DNA from 2 places in the Blautia sp. HA8986 genome. Region 1 is predicted to be linked to the other one. Evidence: riboswitches for the same ligand, from Rfam matches in the RefSeq annotation. Region 1 holds a riboswitch; the other holds the start of a gene.
What was found. A riboswitch is a leader RNA that binds a small molecule or an ion and turns the genes downstream of it on or off. The one in region 1 is predicted to bind cobalamin.

Region 1 (7,725 bases):
AAGAGCTGCATATCGCATGAACCAGGAAGGACAGAAGGGCTGCAAAACTGTATTTGATGTTGCACCTGCATACTTAAGTGCACTTGACGGAGCAGAGCTTCGCAAAAAATTCCTGTAAGAATCTGTAACAGATCTGTTATAAACAGCTGTACGCTGGTTAAATGATCGTATCCCCGGAATGTCTGTAAATATCAGATGTCCCGGGGATTTTCTACGTAAAAATATCACAAAATACTGGTTATAGTTATGTGCAAATGGTGGAAAAAACAGAAAGAGTTGACGTAGAGTAAAGAATGGTATATAATATGGACGTAAATTTGTAACAGAATTGTAATGAATTCAGCAGCTAACGATCAGCCGGACTTCAGAAATAGTAAATATCAATTATCTATCAAAGGAAGGTATGTATGCGAAAATTAAGCAGGAAATGGAAATTTTGGGGACTTTTTTTGATCTTGATGTTTTTTGCAGCTGGGGCGACTGTACACACAACTGCAACAGATGTACAGGCTGCAACCAAGAAGGGCTTTAAGACAGAAGGCGGAAAGTCTTATTACTACAAGAATGGCAAGAAGGTTAAGGGATGGCTTACACTGAACGGCAAGAAGTATTACTTCAATGCTTCCACAGGCGTGCAGGTAAAGGGCTGGACCAAGGACAGAAAAGGTAAACGTTACTTCTATAATGCCAACGGTGTCAAAGGATACATGGCAACAGGCTGGCTTACAGACAGTAAGAAGAACACCCGTTACTTCAATACAAGCACAGGATACATGACGACCAGATGGGCGACCATTAGTAAGAAGAAGTATTATTTCTACAGTGGCAATGGTGTTGCTGCCAAGAACATATTTCTTACAGATACTAAGAAGGTTACCCGGTATTTTACCAGCAAGTGCTTTATGGCAACCGGTTGGGCAACAAACAGTAAATCCCAGAAACGTTACTTTGATCCGAGTACAGGAGCTATGTACAAGGGATTTAAGAAGATCGGAAATAATACATATTATTTCTACAGTGGCAGCGGTGTTATGGCAACTGGCTGGGTGAAGAATACATCCAAGGGATATAAATATTACTTTAATCCATCTACCGGTATCATGGTAACCGGTACTGTGACCATTGACGGTAAGAAATATACATTCAACAGCAGCGGAATTCTGCAGGTGAATAATAATCCTAATACGACACCATCCACAGGAACCAGAACTATTAAGAATTTCCTGGCCAATGCGTTGAAGCCGGTTGGACAGACACTTTATGTATGGGGCGGAGGACATAATGATTCCGATGCAACCAGAAAGGGTGTAAGCCCTAGATGGAAACAGTGGTACGACAGTAATTCCAGTTCTTATAATTATAAATATTATATGGATCTTACAGAAGCTACAGAGCAGAAAGGTCTTGACTGCTCCGGCTATGTAGGATGGTCTGTATATCAGATCATGCAGAATAAATCCGGCGGTGTGAACTATACAACAGTTTCAGGAAGCATCGGATCTTTATATTCAGGCAGAGGAATGGGAACAATCGTTTCACAGGCGCAGCTTGCAAGCTCCGGATATAAGCTTTATCCTGGAGATATTGGATATAATGGCGGACATACATGGATGGTTCTCGGACAGTGTGCAGATAAGAGTGTTGTGATCCTTCACTGCACACCGAATGCAGGTGTTCAGATTTCCGGAACCCCGACACCGAGCGGAACATATGGTAGCCAGGCTATCGCACTGGCAGAGACTTATATGGCCAGGTATCCTGGAGTTACCAAATATGACTATCATGAGTCAAGTGGTAACTATATCCGTAACGGAGCATACTTCAGATGGAACAGAAATACACTTTCTGATCCGGAAGGCTATCTGAATAAGACAGCGAATCAGATCCTTGCAGATCTGTTCTGAATTAGAAGAACAGCTGATATAAAAGAAAAAAATATGTAACAAACAGAACAGGGGAATCCTTGATGCGTCAGGTTCCCCTGTTTTTTAATGTCAAAACCATTAATAAATGTTACAAAGTTTTAAACTAAATAATAGAAAATCCTTGCAATCCAAATAACACTGTGTTAATATATAAAAAGATTGAAACAAGATATTGCAAAAATATTACACGGACTGTTAAAAATGAAATAACAACAGACGTGAGTAAACTTGAAACAGCGGAGAACTTTTGCCGCTATAGAATCAGAATTAGATTGTGAGGGTGAACAGTCATGAAGAAAAGAATATTATGTCTGACACTGGCGCTCATCATCAGCGGAGCACAGGTAGTCAGCGTAAGCGCAACAAGAGAAGATGAAGCAGCACTTCAGCAGGAGATGGATGCAACCAATGACCAGCTGAACGCTACATACTCCAGATTGGATGAGCTTTCCGCTCAGAAATCCCAGATCGAAGGTGAGATTTCTACTCTTGATGCGAATCTTGTAAACGTGATGGTTTCTATTCAGACACTGGAAGGAGATATCTCCAATAAAGAAGCCGACATTGCATCTACACAGACTAACCTTGAGAAGGCTAAGAACGCCAAGGCGAAGCAGTACGAGGCAATGAAGAAACGTATTCAGTATCTTTATGAGAAGGGTGGCGACGATGCATGGTTTCAGATGATGCTTAATGCAGAGAACCTGTCAGAGCTTCTTACAAGAGCTGAGTACACACAGAAGACATATGAGCAGGATAGAAAAAGTCTTGAGAAGTATTCCAACACGATTCAGCAGGTAGCCAACCTGGAGACACAGTACACACAGGAGAAAGCAGAGCTTGAGGGAATGAAGCAGGAATATGAGGCGGAGTCCCAGAACCTGCAGGTACAGCTGGATGAGAAACGTGCCACATCCGCAGATTACGATAATGAGATTGCTTATGCACAGCAGCAGGCAACTGATTATGCGAACCTTCTTGCAGAGCAGACGGCAGAGCTTCAGAGATTAGAGGCTGAGCGTATTGCTGCTGAGGAAGAGGCGAGACGTCAGGCTGAAGCTGAGGCTGCAGCGAGAGCACAGGCTGAGGCAGAAGAGGAAGCAAGACGCCAGGCTGAAGCAGAAGAGCAGCAGGCAGAAGAAGATCAGAGTGAAGATGTTCAGTATGATGAGAATGGCGATGTGATCGAGAATACAGACGAAGACACTGCAGAAGACGATGATGAGTATGTAGAGGGAGACACAGATGACAGTGAGGACGATGGTGTTCAGTATGACGAGGATGGAAATGTGATCTCTGATAATACAGATGAAGCAGAAGACAACACAGACGCTGATTCTGATAACGGTGATTACTCTGAGGCAGATACTTCAGAGGATACATCTTCTTCCGAAAGTGAGAGCTCTTCTTCCTCTTACAGCAGTGGTTCCGGTTCTTCGGTTGTAAATTATGCAACACAGTTTGTCGGCAACCCATATGTATGGGGCGGTACAAGCCTTACTAATGGAGCAGACTGCTCTGGTTTTGTGCAGAGTGTATATGCAAACTTTGGCGTCAGCCTTCCGAGAACATCCTATGAGCAGCAGAATGCAGGTACAGAGGTGTCCTATGCAGATGCACAGCCAGGAGATCTGATCTGTTACGGTGGACACGTTGCAATTTACATGGGCAACGGACAGATCGTCCATGCATCCAACTCACAGGACGGAATCAAGGTCAGCAATGATGCTACATACAGAACAATCGTGTCTGTAAGACGTCTTGTATAATTTTGTTCAAATGCGGATGCTTTTGTCCGTCTGATAACAATAATATACAGCATCCCGGTGGTTTTCTGCCGGGATGTTTTTTGATGAAAAGTTTGAAAAAAGTTTTCAAAATATATTGACATATAATTAACATGGTGTTATTATGATGTCAGTATAATTCCATATTGAACATAGCAAGTGCTGCGGGAGTCTGACAGTTATCTGATAATTATCGGAATCTCACAGAAAAGGGAATCAGGTGAGAAACCTGAGCGATCCGGTCACTGTAACGGAGGAGCGAATCTCATAATCCATTGTACATATGTATGAGAAGGAGAGACAAGCCATGATCCCGGAGCCAGGAAACCTGCTTGTTATGGCGAGGTTAAACTTCCGTGTAAAGTGTAACAACCATTTCAGGGACTCCGCACCCCTGGGACGTTGTCTACTTTTTTACGAGAGTAGGCATTTTTTTATGGAATGCGCCTGTTCATATGAATTATACATGATTAAATGGCAGGCGATACTACTCCGGATACATTCGTTCCCTCCGCGCACTCATGAACGGATTATATTTCTACCCCGGGGTGGCATCGCTACCTCTTTTTTTATGGGAAAAATCATGAGTGTACAACCTTGGGAGGAGGTAACGATCATGGCAAAACCATATTGGGAGGGGAAGGAGTTTTCCTATTTCAGTCATAAGAACTGTGAATATTTTCCATGCCATACAGGAGCAGATCCGGATAATTTCAACTGTCTGTTCTGCTATTGTCCTTTATATGCACTGGGAGATAAATGCGGTGGTAATTTCCGTTTCCTGGACAGCGGTATTAAGGACTGTTCCAGATGTAAGGTTCCGCATAAGAAAGAGAATTTCGGGTATATCACAGGCAAGTACAAGGAACTTGCGGAACTTGTTCGTAAACAGAGGGAGAATTCCACGGAAAATGTGAAGAAACCGTATTAAGAAAATAGATATAGAAATAAATACATTAGATAAAATAAAAGCCAGCTCTGATACAGGATAAAAATGTCAGAGCTGGCTTTTTTCAGAATTAAACAGGTTTTCTTGTCTGCAGAAATACTTTCAGCTTCGGAATCTGATTGTTTAATATCAGGCTCTCCGGAAACATGGCCTGATGGACAAAATCAGCGGCATATGTAAAGTCGCCGATATGTTCCGGTCCGTGGCTGTCACTGGAAAGAAGCAGTGGTAGGCGGTATTTGCGGCAGTAATGAAGGATCTTGAAACAGTTCTCCCTGGTATCACCACGATAGCCATATGGTGCAAGAGAAGCCTCGTTGATCTCAAAGATCGTGCCGGTTTCCTTAGCAGTCCTGGCAAGCACATCATAATTAACCGGGTAATGAGTGTTATCACTATGTCCGAGGATCTTCACACAGGGGTTTTTCATGACATTGATAAAAGCTTCTGTATTTTCGGCTCTGGTGCCACAGCGGTAATTCCAGGAATGCATGCTGGCAATGGCATAATCAAGCTTACATAATAATTCCTGATCCAGGTCTACGCTGCCGTTTCTGTCGAGGATATTCAGTTCGATTCCGTAGAGAAGCTCTACTCCGAAATGCTTTTTTGGAGAGTAGGTAAGGCTGCGGAAATAAGAAGAAGTTCCGGCTGCCAGAGTGCCGGGGCCATGATCTGTGATCCCCAGGAGACGAAGACCCTTCGCAGCAGCAGCACGGGCCATATTGGTGATCGTACATTCAGTGCCATGGCCGCTGGCAATGGAATGCGTGTGCATATCGGAAAGATACATAAAATCAACACCTCTTTTACAGTTAAAATAACGAGTTTTTTACTGAGAATAAAAGAACTTCCTATATAAAAACAAGTATGGCAGAGCGGAAAACCAAAGTCAATATATAAAATATCAAATTTGCACAAAACAAACAAAACAGACATAATCGGATTGATAAAAACCACAGAAACAGCAATAAATGAGTGTTGGATTTCGTTGACACTGAATTGCGGGTGAGGTATAATAAAATTACATGAGCACATAGCCGGAAGTGTGGAAAAATCACCAGAAACAACCGGCTGTGAGAAAGGAGAATCATGGAGAAATTTCATATAGCAGATATCCCGAAAACAGACAGAATCACCCATCTGGTAGATAACCTCTATGCGAAGATGCCGGTGATCGAATCAGCCAGAGCCAAGCTGATCACAGAATCCTACAAGGCAACAGAAGATGAGCCGATCATCACAAGAAGAGCCAAGGCTTTTGCACACATCCTGCACAATATCCCTATCATCATCCGTGATGAGGAACTGATCGTAGGAAGCAGCACACTGGCACCAAGAGGATGTCAGACATTCCCGGAGTATTCCTTCCAGTGGCTGGAGGATGAGCTGGACACAGTAGCCACCAGAACAGCCGATCCATTCTATATTGCGGAGGAGACTAAGGCCGAACTTCGCGAGGTACATAAATACTGGAAAGGTAAGACAACCAGCGAACTGGCAACCTCCTATATGGCACCGGAAGCAATTCTTGCTATTGACCATAACATCTTCACACCGGGAAATTATTTCTACAATGGTGTAGGTCATGTAACTGTTAAATACGAAGAGGTGCTGGCTATCGGTTATGAAGGAATCATTGCAAAAGCTCAGAAAGAGCTGGATGAGTGCAATGTAGGGGATGGCGATTACGCAAAAAAATCCCGCTTCCTGGAAGCAGTTATCATAAGCTGTCAGGCGGTTATCGACTATGCACATCGTTATGCTGAGCTTGCAGAGCAGATGGCATATCAGTGCCAGGATCCGACAAGAAAACAGGAGCTCCTTCAGATCGCATCCAACTGCAGCCGCGTACCGGCTAAGGGTGCACGCAACTTCTACGAAGCATGCCAGTCCTTCTGGTTTGTACAGCAGCTGATCCAGATGGAGAGCAGCGGACATTCCATTTCACCGGGACGTTTTGACCAGTATATGTATCCATATTATAAGAGTGATATGGAGGCAGGCAACCTTACAAGAGAATTCGCCCAGGAACTGATGGACTGCATCTGGGTTAAATTAAATGACCTGAATAAATGCCGTGACGCTGCATCCGCAGAAGGCTTTGCAGGCTACAGCCTTTTCCAGAACCTGATCGCAGGTGGACAGAACAAGGAAGGCGAGGATGTGACCAATGATCTCTCCTTTATGTGCATCCAGGCATCTATGCATGTACATCTTCCGGCACCATCTCTTTCAGTAAGAGTATGGAACGGATCTCCTCATGAATTCCTGATCAAGGCTGCTGAGCTTACAAGAACAGGAATCGGACTTCCGGCTTACTACAATGATGAGGTGATTATTCCGGCACTGCAGAACCGGGGACTGTCCCTTGCAGATGCCAGAGAGTACAACATCATCGGATGCGTAGAACCGCAGAAAGCAGGTAAGACAGAGGGCTGGCATGATGCTGCATTCTTTAACATGTGCCGTCCGCTGGAGATGGTTTTCTCAAATGGTATGGACAAAGGGGTGCAGATCAGTGTTCAGACCGGCGATGTCACAGAGATGAAGACTTTTGACGAGTTCTATGAGGCATATAAGAAACAGATGGAATATTTCATTTCTCTGCTTGTAAATGCTGACAATTCCATTGATGTGGCACATGCGGAGAGATGTCCGCTGCCATTCCTTTCCTGTATGGTGGATGACTGCCTGAAACGTGGTAAATCCGTTCAGGAAGGAGGAGCTGTTTATAACTTTACAGGTCCTCAGGGATTTGGTATCGCCAACATGGCAGATTCCCTGTATGCAATCCGCAAGCTTGTATATGAAGAGAAGAAGATGACCATGGAAGAGCTGAAGGAGGCTCTGGCATGGAACTATGGCAAAGGCATTGATGCACAGTCTGCGGCAGATATCACTACCGTTGTAATGAAGAAGCTTCAGGAGAATGGTATCAGTGTGAATGAGCAGACAGCAACAGCCGTTATGACAGCAGCTCTCGGAACAGAGCCATCTCCTGAGAAGAAAGCAAGATTCGAAGAGATCCACAAGATGATCGAGGAGGTTCCGAAATTCGGAA
Region 2 (7,725 bases), 990 kb from region 1:
AACAGACTCTTAAAGTCTCCCGCAGAACTGATAACCGGAAATGCATTGATATAAACACAGAATGCCAGCATTAACAGAAGTCCAACCCAGAAGTTAGGCATCGCACATCCGAGGAATGTAATTCCCCGGACGAGATAATCGATCCATTTATCTTTATATATGGCAGACAACATACCTAAAGGTACAGAAATAACCAGCATAAGGATCATGGCCATTAATGTAAGTTTCAAAGTCGGCCATAATCTGGCTGCAAGAAGTTCTGTAACTGGTTTATTTAAGCTGTATGATTTGCCAAAGTCACCTTTCAGACAGTTCTTAAGCCATCTGGTATACTGCACCAGAAACGGATCATTCAGACCAAGTTCCTCGCGTGTCTCCTGAACCATTTCTTCAGTAGGCATTACACCGGTTGCCGTGTACATGTTTCGTACAGGGTCACCTGGTGACATAAAGGTCAGTGCAAATGTAATAAAGCTGATACCGATCAATACGATCACAATCTGTAATAAACGCTTGATTATTTGCTTTTTACTCAAAAAAGACACCTCTTTTTATTTCTGTTTGTAACTATTCAGTAACTTCACAATTCGCAGACTTTTCTTATTCTGCAGGAGTAATTTCTGTTGACAGCCAGTAGTAATCTGCTGTATGGATATGTGCAGAACCAACTTTCTTACTGTAGATCATAGATGAGTTGTAGTATCCATCAATCAGAACCGCTGCATCATCTACCAGGATCTGCTGCATCTGGAAGATCAGATCTTTTCTCTTTTCCGGATCCATTTCACCTTTTAATTCTTCATATAACTTATCATAGTCCGGGTTGGAGTATGCGCAGTAGCTGGTATCAGTTGCCCAGTTAGCCATATATGCCAGAGGATCTCCGGTACCAACAGTGATCCAGTTATTGTTATTAAAGTCATAATCCAGTGCTGCAAGTTTACTCCACTGATCATCTGAGCTTCCGTATTCAGGAACAACACCGATGCCGATTTCTGCAAGATACTGTGCGTGAGCATCTGCAAAGTCATTCAGAAGACGGTTTTCATAAGAAATATATCTGAGGTTGATATTCTGACCATCCAGTTCACGGATTCCATCTCCGTCTGTATCAACGATTCCTGCATCATCCAGAATCTGTTTTGCTTTTTCCGGATCATAGGTATATGGATTTTCCAGTTTGTCATAGTCATAGTTCAGAGTAGAAGGCAGTACGGAGAATCCTGGTGTATAAAGTCCACCGATTGTTCTGGAATTACAGATTGTATCATTATCAATTGCCATCAGGATTGCCTGACGAAGTGTTTTGTTTCCAAGAACACCGTCAAAGTTCATCCATGCAAATCCACAACGTACACCTGATGCGATATCAACAGTATAGTCATCGTTATCCTGGAAGTCCTGAATATCTGCTACATTTGTGATATTCTCAACCAAGTCTACCTGACCACTCTGGAGAGCCATTGTTTTTGCGGAGTTATCTCCCATGAACAGCAGATTGATCTTATCGTATGGAACATCTTCACGATAATACTCATTTGCAGCTAATGTATAACCAACACCTACACCATTGAATTCTTCAATCTTGTATGGACCTGTTCCAATAATTCCATTATCGTAGTTTTCAATATGTTCTACATCTGTGATTCCCATAGTTGGGTGGCAGAGCTGTCCTACAAGGTTTGCATATGGTTTGCTTGTTTTGATGTTAATAGTATTTGCATCATCATCTACAGTAACTTCTGCTTCAAATTCCAGATATTTCTCCGGTTTGGCAGATCCGGAAGGTCCTACCTCTTTCATGTGATCAAAATACTCTTTTACCTTTGTCGGAGTTAAATCACATCCGTCAGAGAATTTAATTCCGTCTTTCAGCTTGATCGTCCATTCTGTATGCTCGTCATTTACTTCATAACTCTCAGCAAGCCACGGGATAACTTCCATATTGTCATCGAATTTAAATAATGCTTCAGCAATACCATATCTCATAGCATTCCATCCACTGTTTTCATCATTTGCACTGTTTACACATCCATCTGTGTACATCTGACATCCGAAGTTTAAAACCTTCTCATCACCCTTCGCCTGTACAGTAACTCCCATTAATAATGCAACTGTTGTTGCCGCTGCTAACACAAGTAATTCTCTTTTTGTTTTTTTCATCCTTTACTTCCTTTCTTTTTTTGTTTCTTCGTTGTTTTTCTTCCTTCTCATACTGTCCATTCCTGTGATTTTGAACGAAAAAAAAGACAGATGCTCCCACATCCGTCACGAAATCTTACCATTAAAGAATCAAACATATATATGCAACACATGAAGTTGTAACTCTTAATCAGGATTTCTCGTCGTCCGCAAGAATCTCTTTTACCAGAAATAAGCAGGTCTCCTGACTTAAGCTTACCCATTTTCAGCACCTTCCCAGAAAAATATCTTCCAGTGGCATTCAGCTGAAAACCAACTATCACAGTGACGGGATCGTACCGGATTTACACCGGTTTCCCCTTTTAATCAGACCAGCAGAACGCTTCTGCTGGTCTGAACTTATCTCTAGAATCATTAAATGACCGTATGAATACTTATTTATCATAACATACTATCATGTATACGTCAATTATTTTAGACTTTTATTTTCTATCTATTTTTCCGTAAATTTCCGGAATTGTTCAAAATTTGTTTCCAGTGTATAGGATTTCAGAACTTCCATCATGTCCTCTACACTATATGTATTATCATACATTCCAATAGATAACGCATACTGCTTATTAAACTCATCTACTGAATCCGCTGTCCAGAATGACTGCTGCAGCCGGAAAGCACTTCCATCTTCACGGTAATCTTCTGCAAAGCCTTCCAGAGCATTTTTCATGGCAACAAATGATGGTGCAACGATAGCACCATATTTTCCTACAAGATAGTCGATTCTTTCCTTGCCGTTATATCCCTTTTTGTTAAACATTTCGTATGTATCTTCTGTAAAACAGTCAATTGAACCCAACAATACATCTGTACTGTTCTCTTCTTCATAAGCATCAATTACCTTGATAAAATCACTTGCGCTCACTACACTCAGAATAACATTATACTCTCCTGTATTCAGCGGATCAGCCAGCTTTTCATCAAGATAATCTTTGGGATACCCCGGAACCAGAGTAATCTTAATGTCGCTACCTGTTTCAATTTCTTCAGTATCCTGCGTATTCACCAGTTCTTCTACAGGCTTCTCATATGACAGGCCATATGCTTCCTGAAGCTTATTCAGAATACCAATCGTTCTCAGACGATGCATCTCATTACCGATAGCAGCTCCTCCACATGCTATTATGTAATGATTCTGATTATTCTGATCCTCTGAAGCAAAATACTCCGCCATATTGGCAGCCGCATCCATTTCTGTTTCAACAGATGTTCCTATCGTTCCCAGAAAATAAGGATTATCCTTTACTTTCTCATACATTTCATCACTGATCGTTCCTGATCCACGTACATAATACATACCATATTCTTCACATACCGGAAGAACTTCTTCAAGATCTGAAGAAAGGAAAGAAATGATTCCCTTTACATTTCTTTCATGAAGCTCATTGATAAAGCTGATTTCTTCTTCTGCAGTACTTATACTGGAAGAATATAAAAACTCGACTTCAAAAGCCATGCCGACATAATTTTCAAAATAATTTCTAAATGCTCTTACTTCTGCATCATTCAGATTATATACGGACACTCCTATTGTCATTTTTCCGTCCTGATTTGTTGTATCACTCTGAGTATCGGCTGCCATAACTGAAATACTGGTGCAGGTGAGCAGCATAATCATTGTCAATATAAAACTTATTATCTTTTTCATTCCTTTTTTACCTTTCTATCGTATTTGTATAAAAGTTCAAGTTTTCTTTTCTCACATCCTTTCCTGAAATAAAAAAGATTCTTTTCTTAAAATGTATTTTAGGTATAAAAATAAAGCCTTTCTTATACACCGTAAGAAATAACCTTTTTTCCAATGCAAGCAGGTCTCCTGACTTAAGTTCATCGCATTTTATCGTCTTCCCGCCTCTTCAGCAGTGACGTATATGATAAAAAGCTCCCTTTTACAGTGGCGGGACCGTACCGGATTTGCACCGGTTTCCTTTTTAATTCCATATTACTGGAAACATGCATTATTTTTATAATATGATATCAGGGGCTAAAAGTCAAAAACTATTTTTACTCTGCGCTAAGGCTTTTCCCCAACTTCATTATATTTTTATTATATAATTCCATTTGGTTAACGTCAATAATTTACATCTAATATTTATATGTTTTTTTATTCACTTTTACTATGGTCTTGAATATTCAGATTCCAGTATCTATTCCATAATAAGGGTCTCTTTGCAGCACTACCTTCTCTTGTGGCATTTCTTTGTTTATGCTAAAATATTTTTACTACTATAAATGAGCAAGTTCGTGATTTTGCATAAAAGAAAGACACCTCGATTCCGTGTGTTGTATAATGAAAGTGCCTAAACAAACATTTGCAACATTTACGAAAGAAGGTGTCTCTCGCAAATACTATACATCATTCCGCATTCATATACAACCAGCTTAAGAAATTAAATTTATGCAAATTTTATTCGAACCGGGTGATAAACCACCTTATAAGTATCCTGATCAGCATTTTCATTTCAGGATATCATGGAAAAACCACGGATTTTGCTAAAAACAGTTCCTGTCACAGAACTACGATTGCACATTTCCTTAATTCAGGGAAATGGGATGATTCTCTACTTTCAGATACGTTAAAACGTTCTGTTATAGAGATTATTTATTCAGAAGCAGCACGCACCGGAAAGCCTGTTTTCTGCATTGTAGACGATACGATAGCTTCAAAGACAAAGCCTTCGTCACAGGCTCTGCATCCGATTGAAGATGCGTACTTTCACCAATCCCATTTAAAGGGGAAACAGGACTACGGACATCAGGCAGTAGCTGTTATGCTTTCCTGTAACGGCATTGTCCTGAACTATGCTTTTGTAATGTACAATAAATCAATTTCCAAGATTGATATTGTACAAAATATTGCAAAGGAACTGCCTGTTCCACCAGTAATGTCTTATTTCCTTTGTGACTGCTGGTATGTTTCTGAAAAAATAATCAATACTTTTGTACAGAAAGGGTTCCATACCATTGGTGCTTTGAAAACAAACCGTCTGCTGTATCCATCAGGAATGAAAAAGAAACTCAGTGAACTGGCTGCTGAACGATCCACAACACATAAAGGATTTGACCTCGTCACAGTCAAAAAACGCAACTATTATGTGTACCGGTATGAGGGAAACCTCAGCGGCATAGAAAATGCAGTTGTTCTTTTAAGCTATCCTGAAAAAGCATTTGGTAATCCTAAAGCACTACGTGCTTTCATTAGCACAAATGTATCCTTATCTACACAGGAGATCCTTTCCTGTTATGTTTGTCGATGGCCGATTGAGATATTTTTCAGGCAATGCAAAAACCATCTGGCCCTGGATACATACCAGATACGCTCCTCAAAGGGAATACAGAGGTACTGGCTGTTGATGTCACTGACACATTATATTTGTGTCACAGGAACTGGCGGATATCGGTCTTTTCAAGATGGATATCATCGAATCTGTAGTGCCGTTCATCAGGAAAAGTATCAGTATCTATTCCTATGTGCAAAAGCAAGTGATGATTTTGAAGCATTTATGAAATTAGCAGGATAATTTTGTGCATTTTTTCAAATTTGCTCATTTATAGTTACGAAATTAATTATATGACAGAAAATATTTCCTGTCTATAGAAAAATACAATATTTTTTATATTTTTGACACAATTTGCTTTTTTCCGAATTGTACCTATACCCCATATGGTATTTCGGATAATATACTTATACCCCGATATGTATATATTACTGAGATAATATTACTATAAAGTAAAAAACCCCTGCATATTACGTAACATTCCTGACTGAGGTATGTCCGTAACATACAGGAGTTTCCTGGACTCTTTTAATAACTTTTCTTATTCACTTTCAAATAAAGTCTCAGTGATCGCCGCATATGCGATCATCGGACCATCTTCAATAATATTCAGACTTGCTGTCTGGTAGAGAACCACGCCATTCTCTGTTGCAACAGATGTATAGAGAAGATTTCCGTAATAATCCCGAAGTTCTCCCAGGTCTTCCCCTTTGAAGAAGTATTCTCCCGGCTTCTTTGACGGATACCAGCATCCGGTGTAAGGTGCATATTCATAGACAACATTTTCCAGAAGCATCTGGCGGTAATGTTTCAGTCCCTGGCATTTCTTCCCCTGAAGATGAAGGATAAGATGGCGGACATCCCGTTTGTCCTGTTCCACTTCCTCCCATGTCCAGTAACTGTGACCGCCTCTTTCTATAAGGATACTTGGAATTCCAAGAGAAGCCGCATAATTATAAGCACCACCTGTAGCTGTTGTGGAACGAACTACATATTTCACGCCGATATGTCTTGCCATATGTAAAGATTTCTCCACAGTATCTTCGTCTACAACGCCTACATAGTAAACATACGGATGAAGCTGCTCATATCCGTCTCCGCTGTGCAGATCAATGTAGTAGTCTGTGATGGAAAAGAGTTTCCTGACAATGGTGCAGGCAATGCGTTCTGCAGCTGTTCCTTCCGGATTGCCCGGGAAAACACGATTTAAATTCTTTCCGTCTTCATAAACCATGCTCATGGTACGATGTTCAAATCCACTGACATTCACAAGGGGAATGATGATCACATTCCCTTTCAGTTTCTCAGGCTGAAATTCCTTCGCCAGTTCCATGGCCGCCTGGATTCCTACATATTCCGCACTGTGGATTCCTGCTGTGATCAGTATGGTAGGACCATCTTCTTCTCCGCAGATCACGGTAGCCGGCATTGCCATACCACATCCGATGATTTCAATCTTTCCCTGTGCTTTCTCTCCTTTTTCAATCACCCAGTCATCAATTTTGATCATTGGTTGTTTCCCTTTCCTCTTATCATTATAGTTCCGCACTTTATCTGACAAGTATATCATGCCTAACCGGCACTGTATAGATGGATCTCGGGAAATTTTATCTTTTTGACAGCTCTCTGGTGATATCCTCCCAGCTGACACCTTTTTCTACCATAAGTACCATCATATGATAGAGGAAATCAGAAATCTCGTATTTGATCTCTTCTTTATCCGGATTCTTGGCTGCGATCACAATCTCCGTGCACTCTTCACCGACTTTTTTAAGAATCTTGTCGATTCCTTTATCAAAAAGATAATTGGTGTAAGAACCTTCTTTCGGATGTTCTTTGCGGTCTGTGATCACGTCGTAGACATTCTGGAATACATGAAGCGGATTGGTATCATCACACTCTTTTTTCATCAGCGGCTTAAAGAAGCAGGTACGGTTTCCGGTATGGCAGGCTGCTCCTACCTGATCTACTTTTGCAAGGATGGTGTCATTGTCGCAGTCAATCGTAAGAGACTTTACATACTGGACATGACCGGAAGTGAGACCTTTTGTCCAGAGCTCATTTCTGCTGCGACTCCAGTAAGTCATCTTTCCCAGCTTCAGTGTGGTATCAAAAGCCAGCTCATTCATGTAGGCCAGCATCAGCACTTCGTCTGTACGGTAGTCCTGCACAATAACAGGAACCATTCCGTCACTGTTCAGTTTAAAATCAGACCATACAATATTGCTCTTATAAGTATTAACCGGAATTC

Region 2: another riboswitch for cobalamin. It lies ahead of AC04Q4_RS03805 (hypothetical protein); the one in region 1 lies ahead of AC04Q4_RS08570 (cysteine-rich small domain-containing protein).

The regions. Positions count from the first base shown of each region.
Region 1 is NZ_JBWLUQ010000001.1:1,821,661-1,829,385, reverse strand. Features, by position in the region: gene AC04Q4_RS08585 (diaminopimelate dehydrogenase) at 1-118, shown strand, start outside; gene AC04Q4_RS08580 (N-acetylmuramoyl-L-alanine amidase family protein) at 408-1,904, shown strand; gene AC04Q4_RS08575 (C40 family peptidase) at 2,216-3,694, shown strand; cobalamin riboswitch at 3,858-4,062, shown strand; gene AC04Q4_RS08570 (cysteine-rich small domain-containing protein) at 4,329-4,643, shown strand; gene AC04Q4_RS08565 (PHP domain-containing protein) at 4,732-5,454, opposite strand; gene AC04Q4_RS08560 (pyruvate formate lyase family protein) at 5,754-7,725, shown strand, end outside.
Region 2 is NZ_JBWLUQ010000001.1:831,536-839,260, forward strand. Features, by position in the region: gene nikB (nickel ABC transporter permease) at 1-545, opposite strand, end outside; gene AC04Q4_RS03800 (ABC transporter substrate-binding protein) at 601-2,163, opposite strand; cobalamin riboswitch at 2,360-2,560, opposite strand; gene AC04Q4_RS03805 (hypothetical protein) at 2,636-3,844, opposite strand; cobalamin riboswitch at 3,986-4,168, opposite strand; gene AC04Q4_RS03810 (transposase) at 4,617-5,717, shown strand; gene AC04Q4_RS03815 (M14 family metallopeptidase) at 6,016-6,984, opposite strand; gene hisIE (bifunctional phosphoribosyl-AMP cyclohydrolase/phosphoribosyl-ATP diphosphatase HisIE) at 7,082-7,725, opposite strand, start outside.